One region of the Lonsdalea populi genome, then DNA from elsewhere that is predicted to be linked to it. Evidence: predicted binding sites of a transcription regulator. Region 1 holds the regulator's gene; the other holds the start of a gene.
What was found. Region 1 encodes PurR, which represses purine synthesis genes. Its sites were predicted from a motif close to CANGCAAACGTTTGCNTG; they were not measured.

Region 1 (15,154 bases):
GTAACGATGTTGAGGACGCCGGCAGGCAACCCGACCGCATCGGCGATGGCGGCAAGCTCCAGCGCACCCAGCGGCGTCAGTTCAGAAGGTTTGAGCACGGCAGTCCAGCCTGCGGCCAGCGCAGGAGCGACTTTCCAGGCCGCCATCAGCAGCGGGTAATTCCAGGGGATGATCAGACCGGCGACGCCTAACGGTTCGCGCACCACGCGGCAGGTAAAACGCGGATCCGGCAGAGGGATAACCTGTTCTTCTGCGTCCAACGCCTCGGCCAGTGAGGCGTAGTACTCGAAGCAGCCGACGGCATCCTCGACATCCCACCGCGCTTCCGGCAGTGGTTTGCCGTTGTCTTTGACTTCCAGCTCGGCCAGTTCGTGTTGACGTTGACTCAGGAGGTCGGCCATAGCGCGGAGGTAACCGGCGCGGACTTTTCCGCTCATCCGCGGCCAGGGGCCATCATCAAAAGCGCGTCTGGCGGCCGCTACCGCCTTTTCGATATCGTCCGGCCCGGCTGCCGCAACTGTGCCGATGCGCGCTTCGGTCGAGGGATTGACGACCGCAAGATGGCCGTTTTGCATTGCCGATTGCCATCGGCCACCGATATAAAGCTGATCATGCATCGTGTTCATCTCCCCGATGATGGCGAATGTTCCGGTCAGCCGACATAGGGCTATGTTGCCCGTTAGCGGCGAGCGGAATAATGAATGACCTGAACGCGTCGTGAACGGCCCGTGGTGGGCGCGGCGTCAATCCGCGTTTTTGGCGATTTTATGCTGCAAATAAGATTTCGGCGAAAGTCCGGTCTCCTCTCTAAAGCAGCGGTAGAAGGTCGAAAGGGAGTGAAATCCGGCCGCTTTAGCGTCATCGTCGATGCGTTTGGATGAATATTTGCCGTCATCCCACTGCGTTAACACATGCCGAAGCCGGAGCCGGTTGAGATACTGGTAAAAACTGCAGCCCATGACGTGATTAAGGAAAAACGAGATCTGATTGCGGGTATAGCCCGTGGCGGTCGCGACCTGAATCAGACTCAGCTCCGCACTCAAATGGGGGCGGTGCTGGGTGAAATACTGCTGAATATCGTCGGCCATAATGCTCAGCTGCCGGGCGGACAGGCCCAGCCGTTGTGAGGCGGCACGGTGGTCCACATCGCTCGGCGAGCCTTTCCCCTTCGGATGAGAAAGCAGAGAGGCGTATTCATTGACGCGGATGATCATGCCTTCGCGGACCGTGACCACCTCACAACAGCAGATGATGGCATGGCTATCGCTGCCGCTGAGCGGAGTTTGATATTGCAGGGTTGCCGTGTCGCCATCAACGCGCAGGCGGTCGCTATAGTGGAGAGTGTCTTCCGTCGTCGTCGACAGACAGGCGCTGAGATAGTCGCGGAGCGCCTCGGGGGCGATGCGGCACCCCTGAAAAAAGTCGTTGTACTCTACCGTGGGTGAGTACAGGGCGATAAGCCTGTCCAGATCGCGTCGCCACCAGGCTTCGTAATAACGCATCATCACCTGCTGCGTGTGATGATTCGCCGTGTCGGGGGAATAAGGGGTCGTACTTAATCGTTCTGGGGCGCGTATGTCATCATCCATAATCAATTCCATTGCAGGTTCTTTCACAAAAAACCTAACCGATATTAGAAAAAAACGCCGCCGTTTTTACATCGGTCAGGCGCCGTCAGGAATCGAAGCCGATACCCAAAGCATCGAAGGTTTTCAGCAGCATATTACGATGCCCGTCCCGGTCCTCGCGGGCCAACGAGTGGATTGCCGCCTGTACGCCGGCGAAGCGCAGCGGTTCGGGGGGGAAGTGGATCGGCGCTCGCGAAAGCATGCGTAATTCGGTGCGCGGCGTTTTTTCTCCCGCAAGCTGGTCCAGCATGTTCAGCGCGGCGAAGCGACAGGCGGAGACGCCGAGTCCGGTATAACCCAATGCATAAGCAATCTTGCCGTCCGCCTCACAGCCGGTAAACATTGTCGTGCGTGCGGACGTGTCGATGATCCCACCCCAGGCATGGCTAAAGCCGACGTCTTGAATGGCAGGAAAAACGTCGCTGAACTGTTCTGCCAGACGGTTAAAGGTTTCGGGTCGTTGGGTGAGCGACTCGTCGCGACGGCTGCCGTAATGGTAGATCGCATCATATCCGCCCCACAGAATGCGGTTGTCCGCCGTTTTGCGGAAATAATGAAACCTATTGCCGCTGTCCGAGATGCCGTAACGTCCCGTCCAGCCGATATCGGCTAATTGCCCGTCGCTCAATGGATGAGTGACCAGTACGTAGTCGTAGACGGGGATGACCGTCGAGGCCAGATGGCGCAGCAGCGGCGCGGCGATGTTCGTCGCGAGGACGACCTGTTTGGCAAGGACGTCTCCCAACGCCGTGCGCAACCGGACGTTTTCACCGTGTTGCGTCAACGCTTTCACCTCGCTGTTTTCGTATAGCTCGATGCCCTGCGACAGACAAACCCGTCGTAATTCGCTCACCATTTTGGCGGGATTGACCATGGCGTAGTTCGATTCGAACAGGCCCGCACTGTAGCGCGGCGAGTTCAGCTTCTCGGTCAGGCTGTCGCCTTCCAGCCATTCGCATTCAAGGCCGAAGCGCTGATAATCCTGCTGCATGGAACGCAGCCCTTCGATTTGCCAGGGTTGGCTCGCCAGATTCAACTGACCGGTAAGCTCGAACTCAATCTCCATCCCAAATTCATGGAGGTCCGCGGCCAAATCTTCCAGATTGATTTTGCCCAACTCGATGAGTTTTCCCGCTTCCTTCGGCCAGCGATTGAGCGCGATGGAGATCCCGTGGGAGATGCTTGGCGAGCAGAAGCCGCCGTTACGGCTGCTCGCCTCGGAGCCGCAACGTCTGGCTTCGATAATGACAATCTTTTTCTCGGGCCATTTTCGGCGGGCCAGCAGCGCCGTCCACAGGCCGGTATAGCCGCCGCCGACGATGGCAAGGTCGCAGGAAATACGGTCTTGCAGGAAGGGCGCGGGCGTCCCGGCGGTAAGGGTATCCAGCCAGAACGGATAAGGTTTCACGTCAATAAATGCGTCTGGATTTGAATAAGTAGTCATGCGGGGCTCCTGAAACACAACGAATCTCTGTCTCTTTTGAGCTGAGTCTAAATACGCCTAAAAATGAAACAAAGACCACGGCTTTCCGTGCGGGTCCGCGAGAAAAAAAACTGTGACACGCTGTGAGGGGAGAACTAGGTCAATAAAGTTAAAAACAGATATCCAAAATACAGGGGTAGTATTGTTTATTCACCCACGAAAGGCGCGGTGGGGCCAGCAGAGGCTGGACGTAGAACATATTGAAGAACAGGCTGTTTTGGCTAAAAGCATCAGCTCGCAGGGAAATTTTTAGCACTCAGAAGAACGAGTGATGAAAAAGGACTCAGCGAAAAGGAGAAGTAGGAATGGTGCGTTCTAATGGACTCGAACCATCGACCCCCACCATGTCAAGGTGGTGCTCTAACCAACTGAGCTAAGAACGCATTCCTGAAGTGCGGCTGTCAGTGCGACAACGGGGACTGATATTAACGACCTGAGCGACGGCTGGCAAGGGGCGAATAAACCCAATTGCCGCCTTGCCGGTTCGATTGGCGAGCTTATATCCAGTTCGCCGTTTTTTTCATCATTTCAGTGAGTTAATGCTCCGAGCGCGCCAGCGTAACCGCCGCTGGTTGGTTCTGCACCCAGCGTATACGCAAGCCCATCATGATGGCGGAGGCGGTCAGACCAATAATGAATCCGCACCAGAATCCTGCCGGTCCCATCGGCGCAACCCATAGATCCGTCAGCGCCAGCAGGTAGCCGGAGGGCAGACCGAGCACCCAGTAGGCGGCGAGGGTAATAAAGAAAATAGAGCGGGTATCCTTATAGCCGCGCAACACGCCGCTGCCGATGACCTGAATGGCATCCGATACCTGATAGATAGCGGCGAGCAGCATCAAATGCGAGGCCATCGCGACGACCTGAGGATTGTCGTTGTAGAGCAGGGCGATGGGTTCACGCAGTACCACGGTGAATATCGCTGTGCAGAGCGCCAGCGCAACGCCGCAAAAAATGCTGGTGCGGGCGGCGATGCGGGCATCAGGCACTGAACCTTCCCCAAGCCGGTGTCCTACTCGGATGGTGGCGGCGACGCCCAGCGACATTGGCAGAACAAACATCAGCGAGCTGAAGTTGAGTGCGATCTGGTGACCAGCGACATCAATAACGCCCAGCGGCAGCACGAGCAGGGCGACAACTGCGAACAGGCTGACTTCGAACAGGATCGCCAGGGCGATCGGCAGCCCAAGGTTGAATAGCCGTTTGATGACGCGCCAGTCGGGACGCAAGGGCGTGGCATGTTTGCTGATATCTTGTATCCAGCGGGCCCGGTGCAGATATCCTGCCAGCAAAAACAGCATGATCCAGTACACCGAGGCGGTGGCGACGCCGCAGCCGACCCCACCCAACTCGGGCATACCGAGCTCACCGTGAATAAACACGTAGTTGATCGGAATGTTGACAAGCAGGCCGATGAAACCAACAATCATCCCTGGTTTGGTTTTGGATAACCCTTCGCACTGGCTGCGCAGCACCTGGAAAAACAGATAGCCCGGAACGCCCCACAGCAGCGCGCGCAGATAGCCGACCGCCTTGTCCGCCAGATCCGGCGAGTCGTTGTGCATCAGATGAATAACTTTGTCGCCTTGGTAGAGCAGGAGCATGGTGACGACGGAAATCACCGCGGCCAGCAGAAAAGCCTGCTGCCGTTGATGCGCAATGCGTTCACGCCGACCTGAGCCGTTGAGTTGGGCCACCACCGGTGTCAACGCCATCAGCAGGCCGTGGCCGAATAGGATCACCGGCAACCAGATCGAGGTGCCGACAGCCACCGCCGCCATGTCGGTAGCGCTGTATGAACCTGCCATGATGGTATCCACGACCCCCATGGACGTTTGAGACACCTGCGCAATGATGACGGGAAACGCTAGCGTTAACAGCTGACGCGCTTCCGATAGGTACTTTTGCACGCGAACACCTTTTGTAGAACGACAGTTTGTCATCCGAGATGACGCTATCATCCTGTTTCTTTGGAAAAAGTGGGGTATTGTAATGTTCTAACAACATTCTACCAATCACTTGTCTATATATACCCGCTAGCCTTAGCAGGTAAAACTGTCAGTCAAACTACCCATATCACACTATATCGTGCAAACTGACGTTAGCGCTTTTGCCGCTGGTAGGAAGCCAGCGACATTCTCTCATCGAATTGGATTTGTAAAGAGGCAGAATTAATGTTTACCGGTATCGTTCAGGGCACCGCGCCGGTGGTGTCTATTGATGAAAAAAGCAACTTCCGCACTCATGTCCTCCAATTGCCGCAAGCGCTGCTGCCCGGGTTGCAGATCGGCGCGTCCATCGCCAATAACGGCTGCTGTCTGACCGTCACGAAAATCGACGGCGATCTTGTCAGCTTCGACATCATGAAAGAGACGTTGCGTTTAACCAATCTGGCCGATTTGCAGGTAGGTTCTTGGGTGAACGTCGAGCGCGCCGCCAAATTTGGCGATGACGTGGGGGGGCATGTGATGTCCGGCCACATTATGTGTACGGCGGAAATTGTGAAGATTCTTATCTCGGAAAATAATTATCAGATTTGGTTCCGACCGACCGACGAAACGCTGATGAAGTATATTCTGCACAAGGGATTTGTCGGCATTGACGGCATCAGCCTGACGGTAGGTGAAGTGACGAAAAGCCGCTTCTGCGTGCATTTGATCCCTGAGACATTGCAACGCACGACGCTGGGCAAAAAACGACTGGGCGATCATATCAACATCGAAATCGATCCGCAGACTCAGGCGATTGTCGATACGGTAGAACGCATTCTGGCGAATCAGAACCTTTCTCTGTCCGTGGTTCCTACGCCTTCTCAGGCCTGACCGAGATGACAGGTTGGCGGAATGAATAGACCCCGCCAACCTGGTCTCTTAACGTGGCGCGCGAATCCCGCCTTCCACGCCATTTGTGCTGAATAGCACCTGCCATAACTGGATATTCCGCGCCCGGAAAGCCCCGGCACAGGCATTCAGGTAGTAGCTGAACATGCGCTGGAAACGAGCGGAGTAGGCGGAGGCCAGCTCCGGCCAATGCTGCTGGAATCGCTCATGCCAAGCCATCAACGTGCGGTCATAGTCGGCGCCGAAGTTGTGCCAGTCTTCCATCACCATGTAAGCCTCGCTGGCGCGCGCGACATGCTGGACGGATGGCAGGCAGCCGTTGGGGAATATATAGCGGTCAATCCACGGGTCAACGGACAGGTCGGTTTTGTTCGCGCCTATCGTGTGCAGCAGGAAGAGCCCCTTGGGTTTCAGATTTTTGCGCACCACGCGGAAATAGGTGTCGTAATTTTTGGGGCCGACGTGTTCGAACATGCCAACGGAGACGATGCGGTCAAACTGGCGGTCTAAATCACGATAATCTTCAAGCAGGATGGTAACGTCCAGATCCCGACATCGTTCCTGCGCCAGTCGCTGCTGTTCACGCGAGATGGTGACCCCAGTCACGGAAACACCGTAGTGCCGGGCGGCATATTCGGATAATCCCCCCCAGCCACAGCCGATATCCAGGAGCGTCATACCGCGCTGCAACTGCAGTTTTTCACAGATCATGCGCAGCTTGTTTTCCTGCGCCTGCTCCAGCGTCTCGGCTTCCTTCCAATAACCGCAGGAGTACTGCATGTGGGGGTCAAGCATGAGTGAGAAAAGGTCATTGCCAAGATCGTAATGTTCTTTTCCGACGATCCAGGCTCGTTTTTTGGACTGTAGGTTGGTGAGGCGGGCGATGAGAACGCGGGCGATATCACTAACATGTTTGGGGAGCTTATTATCAAGCCCGGCCCGGAGTACGCGGTGGAAGAAAATATCGAGCCTTTCACATTCCCACCAGCCGTCCATGTAACTCTCTCCGAGACCGAGAGAGCCTTCTCGCAACACGCGTTTATAGAGGTCAGGATTTTTGACCTGGATATCGAACGGACGAGCGCCATTGATGGCGATATCCGCCGAAGACAACATTTCTTTCACAATCTGGAACCAGGACGTGTTATGGATGTCCAGTTCCTCCACACAAGATGAACTCATAACCTCTCCCTATCTTGCTGTTAGCGAACACCGCAAGAAACAGCGTAGACAAAATTACCTGCAGAAGGTGTCGGTGGACGTGATCCATCGTCTATCCCCCGAAAAAGGGACTGGGGGGAAATTAAGAGAAAAGCCGGTACGAAAGGCATCTATCCGTGCCACAAAAGCCAGAATAGGCAATGTGTTATATCGACAGGATAGCAAACTGCTCTGTATGTCTTGTTCGTAGGTTATTGTCTTAGAAGACAGGGACAAGTTTATGACTGCTTCAACCAGGGTACAAGTTTTAAATGGCTGAAGCAGGGGAAAAGGCGGGGGTAATTATTTCAATCGAAAGAGATGTAATCACTAACGGCGATAATCGCGGAATGGGCCGTCAGACACGGATCGACGCTCAATTAATCGAGGATGTACCTCAATCACCTGGGACGTTTCACGCTTACTGGTAATTCGGTCTAACAGCATGGCGAACGCGGATTGCCCCAACCGTTCTTTCGGCTGATGAATGGTGGTCAGCGCCGGGGTGAAATAGCGTGAATGACGGACGTTATCGTAGCCGATGATGGAGATGTCCTGCGGCACGCGCAACCCAAGTTCATCCGCAGCGCAAAGGGCGCCCATCGCCATAATATCGCCGCCGCAGAACACGGCGGTTGGGCGTTTTTTTTGCGCCAATATCTGATGCATGGCTTTGTAGCCTGATTCCGGTTCGAAGTCGCCCTGTACGATCCACTCTTCACGGATATCAATGTCCGCTTCTTCGAGCGCTTTTTTGAAACCAAGATAACGCCCGCTGCCGGTATTGCGCTCCTGCAATCCCGGGATGGCCCCGATATCCCGGTGGCCGCGTTCAATAAGGTATTGCGCGGCGAGGTATCCGCCTTCAAAAGCGTTATCGATAACAGTATCGGTAAAGTCACTGTGTGCCTGGCCCCAGTCCATCACCACCATAGGGATGTGGCGATAGCCTTCGAGCATCGTCAGAAGTTCAGGCGGGTATTCCGCACACATGACCAGCAACCCGTCCACGCGCTTCTGCGCCAGCATGGCGAGATAGGCTCGCTGTTTGTCCAGATCGTTATGGGAATTGCAGAGAATCAGCGTATAGCCTTTAACATAGCAGCTGTTTTCGACGGACTCGATGATTTCGGCGAAATAGGGCGCCTCACTCGAGGTCGCCAGCAGGCCGATAGACTTGGTGTTATTGACTTTCAGGCTGCGCGCGACCGCGCTCGGAGAATAATGTAGTTCGTCAATGGCGGCGCGAACGGCGGCTTTGGTTTCTTCGGCGACGAATCTGGTCTTATTAATGACGTGGGATACGGTTGTGGTCGAAACGCCAGCACGCTTTGCCACATCTTTAATCGTTGCCATCTAAATGACTCCTAAATCTACTTCCTGCAGCAGTAAGTAACTTGTTAATCGTTTGCCTGCGCGAATCCTTCTCTTTCTGAAGATACGAGCCATTCAGAAGGTGGGGTGTCGACGGATATACCTGAAGATTAGGAAATGATGCTCGACCAACGGAGTTCGTACAGCAGTAAACCGGCGATTTTGTCCGATCCGGTCGAAAAGTGAAAGCGTTAATTCTACTCTTGCAACGATAAACGGACGTTACTGGTGAGATGGAACAGAAAGGTCACTTTTCCATAACATTATATTCATCATTAGGGTGTTGATAGATACCAATTCCCCTATACTGAACCGGCATTGCCACCTTGAATGTTGTGCTGAAAAATTAAGGAGAGAGTGATGGATACCAATTTGAAAATGTCCCTGTTGACGACGGTAGCGGCATTGGCCGTTATTATTGCCTTCAGTTTTACTGCGGTATTTGGCGCATAAGCCATACTGCCGGTATTTGTGCTCCCGGAAATCTTTCTTGTGGGCAGATTGCAAAAAAGGGACTTCGGCCCCTTTTTCTATTTCTTCTCGGCTTGGATTTTAATAACTGCTGCGGATTATCTCACCGTATGCGGCATGACGACCCGACGCGCGCCGATATAGTGTTCCTGCCAATAGTCTTCGCTAAGCTTGCTGATTTGGATATCTGAACCGTCGCGAAGAGACTGGATGAATTTTCCGTTTCCAACATAAACGCCCACGTGGTCTGTCGTACCGCGATGATTGATGCGGAAGAAGACCAGGTCGTCGCTTTCCAGCTCGTTTTTTTTGATAGGCGCGGCATCGCGCAATTGAAACATTTCATTGGCGGTGCGGGGAATGGTGATCTTCACAATATCTTTGTAGGCGCATAGACCAGCCCGCTGCCATCGAAACCGGTGTACGGCGATGAGTCGCCCCAGTGGTAGGGTTTGCCGATTTGGTTCATCAGCTTGTTGAGGACGGCGACTCTAGCACGTTGGGATCGTTGTTATGCGCCGTGCTCAGCACCAGGCCGCCGGTTTCGACGACATCATCTTTTCTTTTGCGGCTGATACGTTCAGCGGTCGTCTTTTCTTCTTTCACCCGAACAGGGTGGCCCCGTTTCGGCGCTTTCTTGGTTAGCGCTAGCGTGAATGGGTCCCGAGAGATTTTCTTGGCGTCCTTTTAAATGGGGTGATGGGAAGAAACGTCTTTATTTAAAGAGGAATAGGTCCCGGTCGGCGTTTGTTTTACGCTGCGTTTGGTTTTTTGTCGTTATCGGCGTCAGCGGTGGTTTTGGTCTTCAGCGGTTTGTTGCGGAATTTTTTCTTGTCTTGTGTGTGGTGGGCCGATATCGCCTGACTGAAAAATAGGCGGCTAAAAACCAATACGAAAAAGGTAACAATTAAACGCATTATAGTCTGACCGATGGTTGTTCTTGATCGCCTAATTTCCACAGTATTCCTTAAATCAGCATGATTACAAAACGCGAATAAGCAGTTAATGAGTATAGAATAGTGAAAAATCATTAATACGTATTGTTTTCTCGGTACTAATACATATTTTTGTTGATGATTTAACGGGTTAACGTTTTTAAAAACCACCCGGCGATAACCCTACAAAAGATGGCGTTTTTTGTGGTTATCGCTATCGTTAAAATGTGTCAAGGTAGTTGGGGCGAGCATACGCCCTTTACTGATGCCATGGCTAGTGGCTTATCATTAGCCATTACGTGCTTTAAGGAAGCAATAGAATGACGACAACGACAATTGAAAAAATCCAGCGTCAAATCGCTGAAAACCCGATCCTGCTGTACATGAAAGGTTCCCCAAAACTGCCGAGCTGTGGCTTTTCTGCTCAGGCTGTTCAAGCGTTGTCGGCATGCGGCGAGCGTTTTGCTTATGTCGATATCCTGCAGAACCCGGATATTCGCGCAGAGCTGCCTAAATATGCCAACTGGCCGACGTTCCCGCAGTTGTGGGTCGATGGTGAGTTGGTCGGTGGCTGTGATATCGTGATCGAAATGTACCAGAGCGGTGAGCTGCCGAAACTGATCAAGGAAACGGCGGAAAAACATAACGCTCAGCAGCAGGATCAAGAGTAAGTCAGAGGTTTGGACGACGGCGGGATTGACCGCGCGTCCGATACTGAATAGGGCGGCTTAGGCCGCCCTTATTGCGTCTGAATTATGTCTAACGCTGAGCCGCAGCGGTATTGTTTTCTTCGGACTCATTGAGCTCCAGCGGCCATCCGCCCATTTTTTTCCAGCGGTTAACCAGTTCACAGAACAGCAGCGTGGTGCGTTGGGTGTCATACAACGCGGAATGCGCCTGCGAGGAGTCGAAGGGAATGCCGGCGGTGATGCAGGCTTTAGCCAGTACGGTTTGGCCGACAACCAATCCGCTCAAGGCGGCAGTATCAAAGGTGGCGAAGGGGTGGAAAGGGTTGCGCTTAAGGCTGCAACGCTCGGTGGCAGACATGAGAAAGCTGTGATCGAAAGTGGCGTTGTGCGCAACAACGATAGCGCGATTACAGCCTTGATCTTTAATCCCTTTTCGCACCATTTTAAAAATTTCGTGCAGCGCATCATATTCTTTGACGGCGCCACGCAGCGGATTACTGGGATCAATGCCGTTGAAGGCCAGCGCTTCGGGCTGCAGGTTGGCGCCTTCGAAAGGTTCTACATGGAAATGCAATGTCTGGTCCTGCTGCAACCAGCCGTTATCATCCATTTTCAGCGTGATGGCTGCAATCTCGAGCAGCGCATCCGTTTTAGCATTAAATCCAGCGGTTTCCACGTCGATCACAACGGGATAAAACCCGCGAAAACGGGCGCTCAGTGCATTCAGATTAATTTTCTCAGCCATCAGTCTCTTTTCTTTAGCAAAAATGCAGTGCGTATTATGGCAAATTTTTGAAGGCGATGCAGTAATGCAGAGGCGACGGACGCGGCTGCGCGCCCGTCAGTAGGATAGGTTAGTTGCCCAAGCCCTGGCCGGCATGTTTGTTTTCAATCAGCTCTATTTTATAACCATCAGGATCTTCAACGAAGGCGATAATGGTAGTCCCGCCTTTGACCGGGCCGGCTTCACGAGTCACCTTTCCGCCGTCCTGGCGAATGCGGTCACAGGTGGCTGCCACGTCATCTACACCCAGCGCGATGTGCCCATAGGCCGAGCCCAAATCGTAGCTCTCGACGCCCCAGTTATACGTTAACTCAATCACAGCACCTTCACTTTCTTCCGTATACCCCACAAAAGCTAATGAATAGCGGTATTCCGTATTTTCGCTCGTGCGTAACAGGCGCATGCCCAATACCTGGGTATAAAAGTTAATGGAACGTTGTAAATCGCCAACACGCAGCATGGTATGAAGTAAACGCATAATTTCCTCTTATTCGGCTTTGCCAGTTACCATCACCGTGTACCACGGGAAATAGTTTGCAAAGTATAGCGTTCATAAAAATTTCAGTCCAAATCATTAATTTTTAATGTGTTAATACTCTGTTTAATGAGTGAAAACTGGTGTATGCGATTTGAGGGATTTCATCGACAGAAGAGTATCTGACCTGTTATTGTCTGCTAAGAATTGGGGACGGTTAGTCAATTATCTGAACTGTTTTTCAATATATCGGCAACGAACGCTTGCCTGCCATGGCGAACAACGGTTCAATAAAGGGATCCGATGAGGAGGTCCCGTGGCTGAGCAGCTTGAACTTTTTCCTGTACCTAATCCCTGTCGTGGTATCTGCCAAGCTAATGAACGTGGTTTTTGCCACGGATGTTTCCGTAGTCGGACCGAACGTTTTAACTGGACACAGATGAGCGATGCTGAAAAACAGAATGTTTTGAGGCTATGCCGACAAAGAATGAAGCGGTACGAGAGAGTAGAACAACCATTACCTTCAACAGAGTCGAAACAAACTCCCTTGTTTTAATGTTTGTTGTGCTGTTTAATGCCAAAAATCAAGTGTAAGATCATTTTTAATTAATGATTATTTGGTAAGATCTCTTGCGTTTTTAAAACAAAATTTAACTTCTTATTTTCTTTTCTATTAAATCAGAAATGGTTGCAATCCAGGGATATAACTTAGTCTGCTAATTATAAGGAGAGGTGATGGAATTGCCATTAGGATCTGATTTAGCTCGGTTGGTACGTGTTTGGCGCGCTTTGATTGATCAACGTTTAAAGCCTTTGGACTTGACCCAGACACATTGGGTCACTTTGCATAATATACATGAACTGCCGCCCGGACAGTCTCAAATCCAGCTAGCGAAAGCGATTGGTATTGAGCAGCCCTCATTAGTTCGCACATTAGACCAACTGGAAGATAAAGGGCTGATCACGAGACATATTTGTACGCACGATAGACGCGCAAAGCGTATTCTTTTGACTGAAATGGCTGATCCAATCATTGTGGCGGTGAATGATGTTATACAACAAACGCGCAGTGAAATACTGGATGGCATTACGCCAGAGGAAGTAAATAAATTAACTGTAATTATATCTCGATTGGAAAAAAATATACTGTCATTACATGAGAGCCAATCTTAATTAAATGCATTTCTAAAATGGATAAGTAATTAAGAGAGTAATTTGCGCCATCGTTTATTGACGAGAGTTGGCTGAACGGTTTATCAACAATTAATTGAAGTACACAATCACCCCCCCTATGGGTGGTGATTGTGTTTGTTTAGGGTTAACGAGGGGAAACCGTCAGGGTTCGACCGTTGTTTGCCATTGCGACACGTTGACCAGCGTAAAAGCGGGTATTTCCTTGTTTCTGAACGACCATAATGGTGCTGCCGTCATCCCGGCGAATTTCAAGTTCCACGCCTTGGGTACGATTTGCCGCGCCTTCTATGCTCGACCCGGCCACGCCGCCTGCGACAGCGCCCGCTGCCGTTGCCAGGCTTCGCCCTGTACCGCCGCCGATAGTATTCCCCAGGAATCCGCCGAGAACCGCGCCGCCTACAGCGCCAATAACGTTGCTGTCTTCACCTGCCTGGATCTGGACTGGACGAGTGGAGACTACCGTACCGTAAGTTACGGTCTGAACCTGCTTAGCTTCCGATGCGCTGTAGACATCGCCTGATAACGTGCTGGTGTTTGCGCAGCCAGCCAGTGTGGTGCTTGCGATGGCAATGACAATGAAACGCTTCATCATAAAAAACTCCTAATGACTATGTCGGGCTGGCACAGCCGGGTGCCGGCGAAGATAAAGGTGTATGTTTAAATTATGGTCTGTTCTCAGCGCTATTCCACTTTAAACACTAAGTTAAAATACTGCGCTTAAATTGATGATATACGCGCTACAAAGTTCCCGTTAGAACTCCCCATGACCATAATTTCCGTCAAAGTTAGGCTCGTTGCCCGGAATGAGGGTAGCGGAACACTGTATTTCATGTCATCAAAAAAGGTAACCTGCTTTTTTGATTGACTATTTTCTAAGACTTAACGTTAGCGATAAGAGTAACTTACTGTTAACTATAGGCACAGGTAAACACACATGCAGTCAGGCAGATATATAGGAGTGATGTCAGGCACTAGCCTGGATGGCATCGATGTCGTTATGGCTAAGATAGGCGAAGGGCGCGTGGTTCAGCTAGCCAGTCATTGCCACTCGATGCCCGAAGCGATAAAACAGGCGATTCTCGGTATGTGCCAGGGGCAGACGGTGACATTGTCAGCGGTGGGGCAGTTGGATACTCAATTGGGGATGCTGTTCGCCGAAGCGGTTCAGACGCTGTTGGCGCAGACTTCGCTCCAGGCGGGAGACATTACGGCCATCGGGTGCCATGGTCAAACGGTGTGGCACGAGCCTCAAGGCGAAGCCCCCTGTACGATGCAAATTGGAGACAACAATCAGATCGCAGCCTTGACCGGTATCACGACGGTGGGGGATTTTCGTCGGCGTGACATGGCGTTGGGTGGGCAAGGCGCACCGTTGGTTCCGGCTTTTCATCACGCGTTGCTGAGTTGTGACACCGAACGGCGAGTCGTCCTCAATATCGGCGGTATCGCTAATCTTTCTCTGCTGCTGCCGGGGCAACCGGTCTCCGGCTTTGATACCGGGCCCGGCAACATGCTGCTGGATGCATGGATTCGCCAGCATCAGTCATTACCCTACGACAAAGACGCCGCGTGGGCGCTGAGCGGCAGAGTGCATAACGGGTTGTTGCAGCGAATGCTGAGCGATCCCTATTTTTCGCTGCCTGCGCCTAAGAGCACGGGCCGAGAATATTTCAATCTACGTTGGCTTGAACAACAGCGGGCGTCATTTCCTGAGGTCGAACCGGCCGATGTCCAGGCTACGCTCGCGGAGCTCTCTGCGGTCAGCATCACCCAGCAGATTACGCAGTCTGGTGGAGCCGAACGATTACTGGTCTGCGGCGGCGGGGCGCGTAACCCACTCTTGATGCAACGGCTGTCCGCTCTGTTGCCGGAGACCGCCGTCAGCGCGACCGATGCATTTGGCATTAGCGGAGATGACATGGAAGCCTTGGCTTTTGCCTGGCTGGCCTACCGTACGCTCTCGGGCTTGCCCGGAAATCTGCCGTCTGTGACCGGCGCTAGCCGGGAAACGATATTGGGCGCGATCTATCCTACGATGTCGACTAATCAGACTTTGCTGAGCTGATCCCATCCGGTCGGTT
Region 2 (15,154 bases), 1.1 Mb from region 1:
TGTTCAGCTCACGATGATTGATCCGGTCGTCTTTCCTGATGACGTAGCCTGCTTTTACCGCCTGTGGTTTCTGCTCCTGAGCGCCATAAGACCAATAAAACCTTTCCCTCTGGAATATAGCAGCAACTGGAAAGTTTCCCGAGTATCGGATCTCGTCCTCTGCGAATGACAAAGGCGTGGTAAAGCTCGTTATGCAGTCAATGATGCTCCGACAAAGAAGTGGGATAACCTGCGGCAAATAGATACCCAGACACGAATATCGGGGGTGACGATCAGGTGAGAACCGTCAGATTAGACAACCCCCCCGGGTGTACCTAAATCAACGCCGACGACATATTACGGACGGCATTGATTCAGCTCGTTTTGTGGTCCAAAGGACGTAAAAAAAGCCCTAACTCCTTAAAGCGCGGCTTCGTCTTCCTCACCTGTACGAATACGCACGACCTGTCTAACGTCATAAACAAAAATTTTACCGTCGCCGATTTTACCCGTCTGAGCCGTTTGCATAATGGTTTCGACACAGGTATCAACGATATCGTCAGCAACAACGATTTCGATTTTTACCTTAGGCAAGAAATCCACCATGTATTCCGCACCGCGATACAGCTCGGTATGACCTTTCTGGCGACCAAATCCTTTGACTTCAGTCACCGTCATGCCGGTAATCCCTACTTCCGCCAACGCTTCACGAACGTCGTCCAGTTTGAAGGGCTTGATAATCGCATCAATTTTTTTCATCAAGAAATCCTAATCATCACTTTGTCTCGGCCGTAGCCTGGCATCGTTTATGCGATGGGCCGCGCATTAACTCGCACCCGCTATCAGCACGATACTTACCCATAGTTAGTCTTTAAAATCATTGGCGTCCAGTTCATGGCGCGCCAGCAGTTTATAAAATTCAGTCCGGTTACGGCCCGCCATGCGAGCCGCATGAGTGACATTGCCCTTGGCGATCTGCAGCAGTTTACGCAGATAGTTCAGCTCAAATTGATGGCGCGCATCCGCAAAAGTCGGCAAAGCCGTATTTTCGCCTTCCAGCGCCTGTTCGACCAACGCCTCGCTAATGACCGGCGCGCTAGTCAATGCCACACATTGTTCGATGACATTGACCAGTTGCCGCACGTTACCCGGCCAGCTCGCCGTCATCAAGCGTTTCATGGCATCCGTGGAAAAACTATGCACAAACGGTTTATGACGCGCAGCGGCATCGCGCAGCAGGTGGTTGACGAGCAAAGGAATATCTTCTGAACGCTCATTCAGCGCCGGGATTTTCATATTCACGACGTTGAGACGGTAAAACAGATCTTCCCGAAACTCCCCTTTCTCCATCGCCTTGGGCAAGTTGCGATGGGTCGCCGAAATAATACGCACGTCGATATCCAGATCGTTGTTGCTGCCGAGCGGCCTGACTTTACGTTCCTGCAATACCCGCAACAGCTTAACCTGTAGGGACAACGGCATATCGCCTATCTCATCCAGAAACAGCGTTCCACCGTCCGCCGCGCGAAACAGGCCATCACGACTGCTCACAGCCCCGGTGAACGCGCCACGGGCATGGCCGAACAGCTCCGACTCCAGCAGCGGCTCCGGCAGCGCGCCGCAATTGATCGCCACGAAGGGTTTGTCGGCTCGCGGGCTGGCCGAATGAATCGCCTGTGCCAGCACCTCTTTACCGGTCCCGCTCTGGCCATTAATCAACACGCTGACATCCGATTGCGCGACCATTTTAGCCTGCTCCAGCAGACGCAGCATCAGCGGACTGCGGGTAATCATCGTCTCTCTCCAGCTATCGTCCCGAGCGGGCGCCGCCACCGATAAGGCCTCGCCGATGGCCTGATAGAGCGCATCGCGATCGACAGGCTTGGTCAGGAAGCTGAATACGCCTTTTTGCGTCGCCGCCACCGCATCCGGAATAGATCCATGCGCGGTCAGAATAATAACCGGCATCCCCGGTTGCTGCTTCTGGATCTCCGCGAACAGCGCGAGGCCGTCCATTTCATCCATCCGCAAATCACTGATCACCAGGTCGATTTTTTCGCGCATCAGCAAACGCAACGCGTCCTGACCGCTGGCGGTGGTCGTCACACTGAAGCCTTCGCTGGTCAAACGCATTCCCAATAGCTTCAGCAGGCTGGGATCGTCGTCGACCAGCAGCAGGCTGGCGGATTGCCGCTTCATCATGGATTATTGACTCCCATTTTCGAACCAGGCTGCGCCGGTGAGGTCTCGGCGTTCAGAGGCTTCACATTCGTCTCTGACGACGAACGTGTCTGAGCGTTGTCGCGACGCTCCTCTCCGTCAGAAAAATCAGCGGACACCGCTTTGCGCGCCGACAGCTGACGCTCAATATCCGTCAGGTTTTTCAACTTGCGCGTCGTGATATCTAACTGCTCACGCAGCTGATTTTGCTGTTCACGGAGATCGGCCAACGCTTTGTTGTGATCGTCCTGCAAATGCTGCGCTCGCGCGCGCGCTTCGTCCTGAAAGGCAGCCAGTTGCTGCTTGTCCATCCACAGCTGCAGCAAGGGGATAAGCCCTCCCGGTATGTCTTCGCTCTCCTGCGCCAGCCGGGCGATCCGCTGCCGCTGCTCCGCGGGAACCGTGCCAGCCCGCTCGCGCAGCAGACTTTGTTTCCAGAGCCCGGCCCAGTCTGAAGACGTCGGCGTCTGATTGGCCTGCGTCAGCGCCTGCGATGGGGATAGTTGGGCCGCGCAATCCATCGCCCTCAGCCAATACAGGGAATTTGCCATGGCTTCACGGCTATTCGCCAGCCAAAGGGGACGGCAGTCCACCCGGCTATAATCGGCCAACAGCCGATTGGGCTCGCGGTTAGCTTCGATAATCATGGGCGTTCCGCCGCCCACGGGTTGTGCGCAGCCGACTAAAAGGGGTGAAGAGATCAGCAAAATGCGTAACACACGGCCCCATAGGGTTGATGCTGCCACAGCATACCGACGGGGGAATAAGGAGCGGAAAAACCGTGCATTCATGCTTGATTCTCGGTGGTTAATGGCAATTCGATACGGAAACAGACGTCGGCATAGTCTACCGAAACCAGAGCCAGCTCGCCGCGCATTCGCCGAATGCAATCTTGCGCGATGCTTAGCCCCAGTCCACTGCCCTTGACTGCGCCTTTGCGCTGATGCGCACCCTGATAAAAAGGCTCGAAAATCATGCTGCGTTCCGCTTCCGGTATCGGCGCTCCCGTATTGGCGACATCAATCTGAAGGTGCGAACCGACGCTGCGGCTGCGCACCCAAATGTTACCGGATTCCTGCCCATAGTGCACCGCATTGGAATAGAGATTATCCAGCACTCTCATCAACAGCGTGGTTTCCGCATGGCACATTGTGACGTCCAGTTCAACGTGCGTCCTCATCGCTTTGCCGCGCGCTGGCAGACTATGGTCGGCGACGACGGACTCGACGATCGCCGCCAGATCCACCGGCTCAAGTTCGGTCGGCGCATCAGCAAGCTGGCGGTTGTAGTCGAGCAGCTGCTCTATCAGCTGTAGTAGATGACGGCTGCTGCTGTCCAGAATAGCGACGACCTGCCGCTGGTCTTCCGTCAGCGGTCCGGCGACCTCATCCGCAAGCAGCGACGTGCCTTCGCGCAGGCTCGCCAGCGGCGTTTTGAGTTCATGTGAAATGTGCCGCAGAAACTCATGCCGCTGCGCTTCAAGCCATGAGAGACGTTCGCTCAGCCAGATGATGCGTTGTCCCAACGAACGAATTTCCCGGGGGCCTCTGAACGTTAGGGATGTCCCCAACGGCAGTCCTTCACCTAAGCGGTTGATCATCCGCTCGACGCCCTTGACCGGACCGATAATCATGCGGGTAAACAGCCCCACCAGCAGCACGCTGACCAGAAACAACAACAGCGCCTGCCACCCGAAGAACTGGCCGCGCTCCGCGATAGTCCGCTGAAGCTGCTGCCCGCGGGAGAAAATCACTTCTCGCGTTACCTGCACCATCTGCGTATTGGCCTGAGAAAAGCGCTCCAGAAGAGCAGAGGCTTCACGGCTCGGGGCACTGTTCTGACAATGCATCTCCGCCAGTTGCGTCAGATACTGCCGCAGGCGCTGGGGTAATTGAGGATCGGGCAGGATCGGAGCGTGGACGTCCAGCATCTGAACATACTGCCTGCGCTGAGTTTGATAGAGCTGGGACAGCGCGCGATCGTCCAGTACACAATACTGACGATAGCTGCGTTCCAGCGCCAATGCCAAACCGGCCATCGCCTCGCTGCGGCGGGCATCCGCCAGCGTGGTACGGTTAATGATGGCAGCCTGTTCGCTGAGGGCATTCAGGCTGCCATAAGCCTGATAGGCCAGTACCAGCAAGGGCAGCAGCACCAGCAAGAACGCCATGATGACCAGCTGTCGCAGAGATCGGGGAAATAAACGCCATCGTTTCAATGAGACCATCTCGTTGCCTGTTCATTCGCTCGATGCTAGCCAACTCCAGCGAAAGTGCAATGTTTTCGCCCACGACCTGAGAAGCGCATGCCAGCCCATCGCGAAATTCGGTCGGATTACCGGAAAGAATGCGAAACGCCTCGCAGAATTAGCGCGTTTCAGCGCATGGAGGCGCTAAAAAAGCAAAACCCGGTCAAACGGGAAGTTTGACCGGGTCTCTGAAGAGGGGGTGCCTCACTCAACGTGTCGTCCGAGGGGTGATAAAGTTCGTTTGTACGCACAGTTATCGTTAATGTTGGACGATAGGCACCATTTCTTATGGCATCATTCCGGGCGTCATGAGCAAAAGCGTTGACTCCGCTTCGCTGTCATAACCAGCTGAATGAGCAGCTGAATAAGCTATAGCATCTACCGTGCCATCAATCTACGTAATATCATAACCAATTGATGTTTAATCGAAATTAAATTTCAGTTTTCTTCTTACTTCGCTCATCGCCCGTGAATGAGTCGGTATCGCCTCGCGCGTTTCCGTTTTCTGTCGCTAAAAACCGACACCAAAATAGTTAAAAAATAAAAAACTTATTTATCAACAAAATAGATGTCTCCATTAGGAGACAGCCCAGAATAGCCTTGTCGTGGCTATGAGACAGCCCGTTCGGAGCGCGCATTTAAGAATGGGTTGAAACCCGCAATATGGCAGAAAAAAGGCGGCGTTCTTTCAGCGCTACCCACGCCGCTTTCCTGTGCCGTTCGCAAGATCACGCGGGGAAAGTGGCGCACGGTAGAACACACCCTCTGCGGATCGGCAACGCCGTATTATCCGATCGTTCGTCATAGCCTAGTGTCAAGGTTTAGGCCCATAAAAAAACCGGACACCCAAGGTGTCCGGTCCTGGGAGCTTCGCCCCTTTTTCCGTCAGTGCTTCAGCTAAGCCAAAGTACCTTATCCAAGCTGCTTACGCGCATTGCGGAACATCCGCATCCACGGGCTATCCTCGCCCCAGGAATCCGGATGCCAGGAGTTGCTGACGGTGCGGAATACACGCTCAGGATGCGGCATCATGATGGTGGCGCGCCCGCCGACGCTGGTCACCGCTGTGATCCCGCGCGGCGATCCGTTCGGGTTGGCCGGATAGTTTTCTGCGACCTGACCATAGTTATTGACGAAGCGCAGCGCCACCAGTTGCTGTTGTTCCAACGCGGCCAGTTGCGCAGCATCCCGCACTTCCACCAGCCCTTCGCCATGCGACACGACGATAGGCATGCGCGAACCCGCCATATCCTGCATAAACAGCGATGGGCTCTGAGCGATCTCCACCAGACTAAAGCGCGCTTCGAAGCGATCTGATTTGTTGCGAACGAAACGCGGCCAGTTCTCTGCTCCCGGGATCAGCTCGCGCAGCGTGGACATCATCTGACAGCCGTTGCACACCCCCAGCGCCAGCGTCTGCGGACGCGCAAAGAACGCCGAGAATTCATCGCGGACGCGGCTGTTGAACAGGATAGACTTCGCCCAACCTTCGCCTGCGCCCAAGACGTCACCATACGAGAAGCCGCCGCAGGCGACCAGCGCCTGGAAGTCCTGCAGGTCACGTCGGCCCGCCAGCAGATCGCTCATGTGGACATCGATAGCCTCAAATCCGGCCCGATCGAACGCCGCGGCCATTTCCACATGCGAGTTGACGCCCTGCTCACGCAGTACGGCCACTTTCGGACGCACCTGCGTATTGATGAACGGCGCGGTAATGTCCTCCTGCGGATCGAAGCTCAACGAAACGTTCAGACCCGGATCGCTGTCGTCTTCTTTCGCCAGATGCTCTTCATCAGCGCACTGCGGGTTATCGCGCAGGCGCTGCATCTGCCAGGTCGTTTCCGCCCACCAGCTGCGCAGCGTGGAGCGTTTCTCACGATAAATCACTTCCTCGCCCAGGGAGATGACGAACTGGTTGCCCGCTTCCGCGCGGCCCAGGTAGTGCACGCACTCCGCCAGACCAAACGCCGCCAACACCTGCTCAACTTCCGCGCGTCGGTCGGCTTCAACCTGAATGACCGCGCCTAATTCTTCGTTAAACAGAATAGTCAGACCGTCTTCGCCCATACTGCCGATATCGGCGGACAGGCCGCAATGACCGGCAAAGGCCATTTCCACCAGCGTCACCAGCAGGCCGCCGTCAGAACGGTCGTGGTAGGCCAGCAGCGCCTTGTCGGCGACCAGCTTCTGCATGGCGTTGAAGAAACCGGCCAGTTGTTCCGGGCTGCGCACGTCCGCCGTTTTACGTCCTAACTGACGATACACCTGCGCCAGCGCCGTCGCGCCCAGCGCATGATGACCAATGCCGAGATCGATCAGCAGCAGGGCGTTGTCTTTATCGGTGCGCAGCTGCGGCGTAACGGTATTTCGCACGTCTTCCACGCGGCCAAACGCGGTGATTACCAGCGACAGCGGCGATGTGACGGCGTGATCCTCGCCGTTTTCCTGCCAGCGGGTTTTCATGGACATCGAATCTTTACCCACGGGAATGGTCAGCCCCAACGCCGGACACAGCTCTTCGCCGACGGCTTTGACGGCTTCATACAGACCTGCGTCCTCGCCTGGATGCCCGGCGGCGGACATCCAGTTGGCGGACAGCTTGATGCGTTTCAGATCGCCGATGTGCGTCGCTGCGATGTTAGTGAGCGCTTCCCCTACCGCTAAACGGGCCGAGGCGGCGAAGTTACGCAGCGCCACCGGCGTACGCTCCCCGATGGACATCGCTTCGCCGTAGTAGCTGTCCAGACTCGCCGTTGTTACAGCGCAGTCAGCGACCGGCACCTGCCACGGCCCCACCATCTGATCCCGTGCGACCATGCCGGTGACGCTACGGTCGCCGATGGTGATCAGGAAGGTTTTTTCGGCGACGGCCGGTAAATGGAGTACGCGCTCGATAGCGTCGGCCAGATAGATATTGTCGAAGTTGAGCGGCTTGCCTTCATTGTGCAGCCGGGTCACATCGCGCTGCATTTTCGGCGCTTTACCCAGCAGCACTTCCAGCGGCATGTCGATCGGTTGATTGTCGAAGTGGCGATCGTTCAGCGTCAGATGCTGTTCCTCGGTCGCTTCGCCGATCACGGCGTAGGGCGCACGCTCGCGGCGACAAATGGCGTCGAATGTCGCCAACTGTTCCGGCGCGACCGCCAGCACATAGCGCTCCTGCGACTCGTTACACCACACTTCCAACGGGCTCATGCCCGGCTCGTCGTTCAAAATGTCGCGCAGTTCGAAACGGCCGCCGCGCCCGCCGTCGCTGACCAGCTCCGGCATGGCGTTGGACAGGCCGCCCGCGCCCACGTCATGAATGAACAGAATCGGGTTTTCGTCACCGAGCTGCCAGCAAACGTCGATCACTTCCTGACAGCGGCGCTCCATTTCCGGGTTATCACGCTGCACCGAGGCGAAGTCCAGATCGGCATCGGACTGGCCGGAGGTCATGGAAGAGGCCGCGCCACCGCCCAGACCAATATTCATCGCCGGTCCGCCCAGCACGATCAGCTTCGCACCGATGGCGATCTCGCCCTTCTGCACATGATCCGCGCGAATGTTGCCGATCCCGCCCGCCAGCATAATAGGTTTATGGTAACCGCGGACTTCCGTTCCATTGTGGCTGTCGACCGACTCTTCATAAGTACGGAAGTAACCGGTCAGGGCCGGACGGCCGAATTCGTTGTTGAACGCCGCGCCGCCCAGCGGGCCTTCCAGCATGATATCCAACGCGTTGACGATGCGATCCGGCTTGCCGAAGTCCTGCTCCCACGGCTGAATAAAGCCGGGTATGCGCAGGTTGGAAACGGAAAAACCAACCAGTCCGGCTTTTGGCTTGGCGCCGCGTCCGGTCGCGCCTTCGTCACGAATTTCGCCGCCAGAGCCGGTGGCGGCGCCCGGCCACGGCGAGATGGCGGTGGGATGGTTATGGGTTTCCACTTTCATCAGGATATGAGCGTCTTCCTGATGATATTCATAGCGACCCTGCGGATTCGGGAAAAAGCGTCCTACGGCGGAGCCAGTCATGACGGCGGCGTTGTCTTTATAGGCGGACAGCACGAAATCCGGCGTCTGTTCATAGGTATTTTTAATCATTTTGAACAGGGATTTGGGCTGTTTTACGCCGTCGATGACCCAGTCGGCGTTGAAGATTTTGTGCCGGCAGTGTTCCGAGTTGGCCTGCGCGAACATATAGAGTTCGATGTCGGTCGGATTGCGGTTCAGGCGGGTAAAGGCGTCGATCAGATAATCGATTTCGTCTTCCGCCAGCGCCAGTCCGAGAAGAAGGTTGGCGGCTTCGAGTGCCTGACGCCCTTCCGCCATGATGTCGACCCGCTGAAGGGGCGCGGGTTCGTGCTGAACAAACAAACGCTCCGCCTGTTGCAGTTCGCTGAACACCGTCTCCATCATACGGTCGTGCAGCAGTTCGCTCAGCGACTGCCACTGTGCTTCACTCAGCGTCGGCGCATGAATATAGAAAGCCAGACCGCGCTCCAGACGACGAACGGTGCTCAGGCCGCAGTTGTGCACAATGTCCGTGGCTTTGGAAGACCAGGGAGAAAGGGTGCCGGGACGAGGCGTGACCAACATCAGGCGGCCTGCGGGATCGTGTTCGGGGAGTGAGGGACCGTATTTCAGCAAGCGGGCCAGCTGCGTTTTTTCATCGTGGCTTAACGGGGCGGTAACGTCGGCGAAATGCATATATTCAGCGTAGATATCGCTGATGGGCAGAAAATTGTCTTTGCAACGCGTCAATAGTTTGTTGATACGAAAAGCCGATAAAGCCGGGGAACCACGCAGTATTTCCATCATTTCACATTCTCTCGTCTTCGATGCACCGATAGCCGGGCACCATGGCGCTACAGGAGGGGGAACGCGGCACATTATAGAGAATACCGGCGCACGACGAAACCGTTTGCGCGACAATAGCCGAACATCTTTGATGATGGGTGACCAATTCGTTACCAGGGCAATAAAAGTTGCACCCTGGCGGTTTGTTACGCAAAATGCCCCGACTCTGGGACATTCAGCATAAGAAACTGCCTAACAGACAGACAGGCCTACAGGCCGCCGAGAGACATCAAATTACTTGAAGCGTTTAACGATAAATTACTTTTTCATCGGGGCGATTGCACTGTTATTGGCATTGGCGCTGTGGCCAAATATTCCCTGGCGCAGTAGCCAGGACGACCAACTCAGGCAAATCCTTTCACGTGGTGAGCTACGTGTCAGTACGATTGTTTCTCCACTGACCTACTCCCTACATCGGGGCTCCCCGTCAGGGCTCGATTATGAACTGGCTAAACGATTCGCCGATTACCTCGGCGTCAAGCTGGTCGTTTCTACTCGTCGGAACATCGATGAATTATTCACCGATCTCGATAACGGCGACGCCGATATGCTGGCGGCGGGTCTGACCTACAGCGACGACCGGACGCAGTCGTTCCGCGCGGGCCCCACCTATTATTCCGTCTCACAACAACTGGTATATCGACTGGGCTCGCCTCGTCCCACGTCGCTTGGCAAGCTCAAAGGCCGTCTGGCGGTATTGTCCGGCGCCGCCCAGATATCCACGTTACGCGAACAGCAGTCCAGGCGGTATCCGAGCCTGACCTGGGAAACCAGCACCAACATCTCAGAGCTGGATCTGCTTAAACAGGTGGTTGACGGCAGGCTGGATTACACGATTGCGGACTCGATCAGCGTCGGGTTGCTGCAGCGCATTTATCCGCAGTTGGCGGTCGCTTTTGATCTCAGCGATGAAGAGCCGGTGAACTGGTATATGCGCCAAACCCACGATGACAGCCTGTCCGCCGCCATGCTGGACTTCTTCAGCCGGATCGGTGAAGACGGCTCGCTGGCGCGTCTCGGAGAAAAATATCTGGGTCACGTCGGTGAGTTCGACTATGTGGACACAACCACGTTTCTGAACGCGATTGACAACAGACTGCCGGGACTGCGGTTACTGTTTGAGCGCTATGCCACGGAGATAGACTGGAAGCTGCTGGCCGCCATCTCTTATCAGGAATCGCACTGGAATCCTTTGGCGACCTCGCCGACCGGCGTGCGCGGTCTGATGATGTTAACGAGGAATACGGCGGAAAGCCTGGCGGTGGTCGACCGCCTGAATCCAGAAGAAAGCATTCGCGGCGGCGCAAAATACCTGTCGCTGATGATGCAGCGTATGCCGAACACCATTCCGGACGACGAGAAAATCTGGTTCGCACTGGCGGCCTACAATATGGGTTACGCCCATCTGATGGATGCGCGCAAGCTGACGGAGAAGCAGAAAGGCAATCCGGACAGCTGGGCGGACGTCAAAATGCGCCTGCCGATGCTCAGTCAGAAACGTTACTACCAGCAGACCGCCAACGGCTATGCGCGAGGTCACGAAGCCTATAACTACGTGGAAAACATCCGTCGCTATACGATCAGCCTGGTCGGCTACCTGACGGAAAAAGAGAACCAGGCACAGCATATTAAGCAGGCGGGTGAAGGGTATCCCGCCGTTTCTCCGGCGCTGGCGCAGTCCGGATTGTCTCCGTCAGGAAAGTAATCCCCCGCTGGCCGCCGCACGGCGCGCCTTTTGCTGTTTCCGCCGCAGGCGGAAAAAGTCGCTCAGCTGCGTTGAACAGGCCTCGGCCAGTACGCCCGATGTGATCTCGATCTGATGATTCATACCGGGATGACGCAAAATGTCCACCAGCGATCCGGCCGCGCCCGTCTTGGCGTCGGCGGCGCCGTAAACCGCACGGCCGATACGGCTGTGCACCATTGCCCCCGCGCACATCACGCACGGCTCCAGCGTGATATATAGCGTACTGTTCAGAAGACGATAGTTTTGCACTACCATGCCACCCTGCCGCAGCGCCATGATCTCGGCATGCGCGGTGGGATCGTGCTGACCGATAGACCGGTTCCAGCCTTCGCCGATCACCTGATTGTCCAGCACCAGCACCGCGCCGACGGGAACCTCCCCTTCGTCCCAGGCCCGTTGCGCCAGCACCAGCGCGTGCTGCATCCAGAATTCATCACCATTTACGCTGTTCATCGTGCCTCTTTTGCCAGTCAGTCTCTCGTGCGCGGCGGGCATTATACACGGCGGGTGGCGTGGTGGAATTACTCCAGCTGTTGCAGGCTCCCCTGCCGCGTGACCCGCCAGCGATGCTCGCAAAAGTACAGCAGCGGGTTATCCTGTTTACTGTCGCTGTAGCCGCTGTAAAGCTTCAGCGGAGCGCCCAGATGACGTTCCAACTGCACCACCTTTTCCCGGCCCAGGCAGCGCAGCGTGAGCACCCAGCCGCCGTAGCGACGGGATATTTGGCTGCCCATCAGCCGCACGCCCGGCAGAAACGGGGCGTCGCGATAAACCGCTTCAACCAGCCGCTGCGGCGAACCGGTGACCAGCCACACCTGAGCATCGCTGGCGCTCAGGTAAGTGGTCAGCCTTTGCTGCACCTCGGGAAACGGCGTCACCTGCCGACGAAAACTATCCACAAACGCTTTTTCCAACTGTTCGAGCTTCGCCTCACCGCGGCCCACCGTGATGGCCCACAGTAAACAGCTCATCGGCCAGCGAGCCGCCCTGCCCCCGCACAGCAGCGAGAACATCACCACGGGCAGCACGGAAATAACCACCAGCAAATTCAACGGCAAACGCCGGATAAGATACCGCAGAAAACAACCGAACATATCCTGCTGATGCAGTGTGCCGTCCAAGTCGAAAAATACGACGCGCAAATTTTTCTTATCGTTCAAAACGGGCTCCTTAGATTGGCGGGGACGTCCCCGCCTCATTGACGATCATGCGCCGTGAAAGGCCCATCCCTATTCCTGAATCGCGTCGCGCAGGTATCCCTGATGACGCGCCAGTTTTTCCTGCGCCTGCGCGGCATCGCAGCCGGTTAACAGCATCACGATCGCGGGTTTGACCTCATACCCTGTTTGTTCCAGCGCCTGCCGCGCGATGCCGCGCTCCACGCCGGAGGCTTCCACCACGATGCGGCAGGCGCGATCGACCAGCTTGGCGTTGGTCGCTTTCACATCCACCATCAGATTTTGGTACACCTTACCCAACCTGACCATCGCAGCGGTGGAAATCATATTCAGGACCAGCTTCTGGGCGGTGCCGGACTTCAGCCGCGTCGAGCCGGTCAGCACTTCGGGACCGACGACCGGGGAGATGGCGATCTCAGCCAGCCTGGCAATCGGCGACGCGGGGTTGCAGGAAATCGCCGCGGTATGGCAGCCGATACGGTGCGCATACTCCAGGCCGCCAATCACATAGGGAGTTCTGCCGGATGCCGCCAGCCCGATCACCATATCCTGCGAGGTCAGCGACAGCGCCGCCAGATCGGCCTCGCCCCCCGCTGGGTTATCTTCCGCACCTTCCACCGCCTTTAACAATGCGCCGGGACCGCCCGCGATCAGCCCGATCACCCGCCCCTGCGCGAGGCCGAAGGTCGGAGGACATTCGGAAGCGTCCAGCACGCCCAAACGTCCGCTGGTCCCCGCGCCGAGGTAGATCAGCCGACCGCCCGCCTTCATGCACGCGGCGGTGACGTCCACCGCCTGCGCAATCGCCGGCAGCACCTGCCGGATGGCTTCAGGCACCTGTCGGTCCTCTTCATTGATGAGGGCCAGCATGTCCAGCGTCGCCATACGATCTAAATCCATCGTCGCCGGGTGACGGCTCTCTGATACCAGTGCCCCTAAATCCATACTCTTCCTCACTTGTGAATGCGAAGCTGATGCGTGTCAGCTTCGTGATAAATCAGTCGTACCTGCTATCGTTATCACATGGCACTTTTCAACCGTTCAAAGTAAGCTATGCGGCAGCGGTCTACAATGCCTGATTGCCCAGGCGCCGATTCAGACCACGGAGTCCGGGCTCACCGGTGGGTAACAGAGACGTCACGTTGAAATTTCATGCGCAGCGCCAGTCATTAGTTCATGTTCTATTACATCTGTTCATCGGCAGCCTGCTGCTGGTGGCGGGTACGCTCTATGCGGACTGGAATTTCTCCGCCATCAACTCAATCACCGATCAGCGATATGGTCAGGCCACGCTGGAGGCACGCCAGCGGATAGCCGCATGGCAAGCATTGATGCAAGCGCAGCAAACGGCCACCGAAAGTCAGAAGCTGGAGTCGGTCAATCGCTTTTTCAATGACAGAATAGCTTACCGGGAAGACATCGACGTCTGGCGGCAAGAAGATTACTGGGCCACGCCGATCGAGATGTTACGAGAGGGGATGGGCGATTGCGAAGACTATGCGATCGCCAAATATCTGACGCTGATCCATCTTGGCGTCGAGCGTGAAAAGCTGCGCATCACCTACGTTAAAGCGCTGAGCCTAGATCGTGCGCATATGGTGCTCAGCTATTACCCTTCACCAAACGCCATCCCGTTGATCCTGGATAGTTTGATTACCGAGATCCGACCCGCCACCCAGCGTAACGATTTGCTGCCGGTCTATTCCTTTAATGGCGGCGGACTCTGGCTCCCTGGCGCTGGCGGCAACCGACGCGCCGGCGACAGCAAACGTCTGTCTCGCTGGCAGGACTTATTAATTAAAATGCGCGCAGAAGGATTTTCTCTTGATGAGTAGGATGGGGCTATGTCGCTATTTAAACAATTACTGATAGCCATCTGTTTGTTTATGCTGTTCATTTTCAGCGGTAGTTTTATCGCCAACCTGGAAAGTTCACGCGAACAATATAACAACCAGCTGCACTCGCACGCCCAGGACGCCGCCACGGCTTTGGGCGTGGCGCTCACGCCGAACATCGACGATCCAGCGATGGTGGAATTGCTGGTCAGTTCTATTTTCGATGGCGGCTATTTTTCCAGCATTCGCATCATCGATCTGGAAACCCACAAGGTGACGATGGAGCGCGTCACATCGCCGGAAGTCTCCAGCGTTCCCGCCTGGTTTGTCCGACTGGTGAATTTGCAGCCCGGCCAGGGTCAAGCCATTGTGATGCGCGGCTGGGAACAGGCGGCGCGGGTCGAGGTGGTCAGCCATCCGATATTCGCCATCGCGAGACTGTGGCAAGGCACCTCCGCGTCACTGCTCTGGCTGTTGTCGTGCGGCGCCATCGGACTGGTGCTCGGCGCCTTGTTCCTGCGCCGTCAACTGCGCGCGCTGGATGATATGGTCGTGCAATCGCTCGCGATTTGTCGTCGCGAGTTCCTGAGCATCCCTAAACTGCCCAAAACGCCGGAACTGCGCCGGGTCGTCCAAGCCATGAACCTGATGGTCACCAAACTGCAGTCCCTGTTCGAAGAGGAAGCCCAGCGAAGCGAGCGCTTACGTAAGGAAGCCTATCAGGATCCGCAAACCGGACTGGCTAACCGCCGCGCCATGGATATCCAGTTGGAAACTCGCCTGAGCGATGAAGAAGCCTCTACCGGTTATCTGATTATGCTGCGGCTGCAGGATCTGGCGGGCATGAACCAGCGTCTGGGCGCGCCCAAAACCGATGCCCTGCTGGCCTCCGTTGCGCAAAATATTCTGAAATGCAGAAAACGTTATGTCGAAGCCGATAGCCTCGCCGCGCGTATTCGCGGCGGAGAGTTCGCCATTTTCTGCCCCGGTCTGGTACAGAAAGAAGCGCAGGCGCTGGCCGACGAACTGTCAAACCGGATTGAGGCGCTGTTTCTGACCGGCGAGACGGATGTCTCGCCCGTCGCCCGCTTAGCGCTGGTGTCATTTC

Region 2: the regulator PurR is predicted to act here: its motif matches at 9,340-9,357, upstream of purL (phosphoribosylformylglycinamidine synthase).

What each region holds. Positions count from the first base shown of each region.
Region 1 covers NZ_CP065534.1:1,634,266-1,649,419, forward strand. The annotation lists gene I6N93_RS07090 (aldehyde dehydrogenase family protein) at 1-617, opposite strand, end outside; gene I6N93_RS07095 (helix-turn-helix domain-containing protein) at 744-1,589, opposite strand; gene I6N93_RS07100 (NAD(P)/FAD-dependent oxidoreductase) at 1,675-3,072, opposite strand; tRNA gene I6N93_RS07105 (tRNA-Val) at 3,418-3,494, opposite strand; gene I6N93_RS07110 (MATE family efflux transporter) at 3,648-5,021, opposite strand; gene I6N93_RS07115 (riboflavin synthase subunit alpha) at 5,286-5,933, shown strand; gene cfa (cyclopropane fatty acyl phospholipid synthase) at 5,982-7,133, opposite strand; gene purR (HTH-type transcriptional repressor PurR) at 7,482-8,507, opposite strand; gene cydH (cytochrome bd-I oxidase subunit CydH) at 8,886-8,978, shown strand; partial or broken gene I6N93_RS07135 (C40 family peptidase) at 9,095-9,674, opposite strand; gene I6N93_RS07145 (Grx4 family monothiol glutaredoxin) at 10,252-10,602, shown strand; gene rnt (ribonuclease T) at 10,691-11,365, opposite strand; gene gloA (lactoylglutathione lyase) at 11,475-11,882, opposite strand; gene I6N93_RS07160 (DUF1289 domain-containing protein) at 12,196-12,435, shown strand; gene slyA (transcriptional regulator SlyA) at 12,615-13,052, shown strand; gene I6N93_RS07170 (outer membrane lipoprotein) at 13,198-13,665, opposite strand; gene anmK (anhydro-N-acetylmuramic acid kinase) at 14,008-15,138, shown strand.
Region 2 covers NZ_CP065534.1:2,721,663-2,736,816, forward strand. The annotation lists gene glnB (nitrogen regulatory protein P-II) at 400-738, opposite strand; gene glrR (two-component system response regulator GlrR) at 844-2,181, opposite strand; gene I6N93_RS11925 (two-component system QseEF-associated lipoprotein QseG) at 2,178-2,846, opposite strand; gene I6N93_RS11930 (sensor histidine kinase) at 2,987-4,426, opposite strand; gene purL (phosphoribosylformylglycinamidine synthase) at 5,360-9,244, opposite strand; gene mltF (membrane-bound lytic murein transglycosylase MltF) at 9,525-10,991, shown strand; gene tadA (tRNA adenosine(34) deaminase TadA) at 10,980-11,486, opposite strand; gene yfhb (phosphatidylglycerophosphatase C) at 11,555-12,232, opposite strand; gene murQ (N-acetylmuramic acid 6-phosphate etherase) at 12,263-13,156, opposite strand; gene lapG (cysteine protease LapG) at 13,402-14,046, shown strand; gene lapD (cyclic di-GMP receptor LapD) at 14,056-15,154, shown strand, end outside.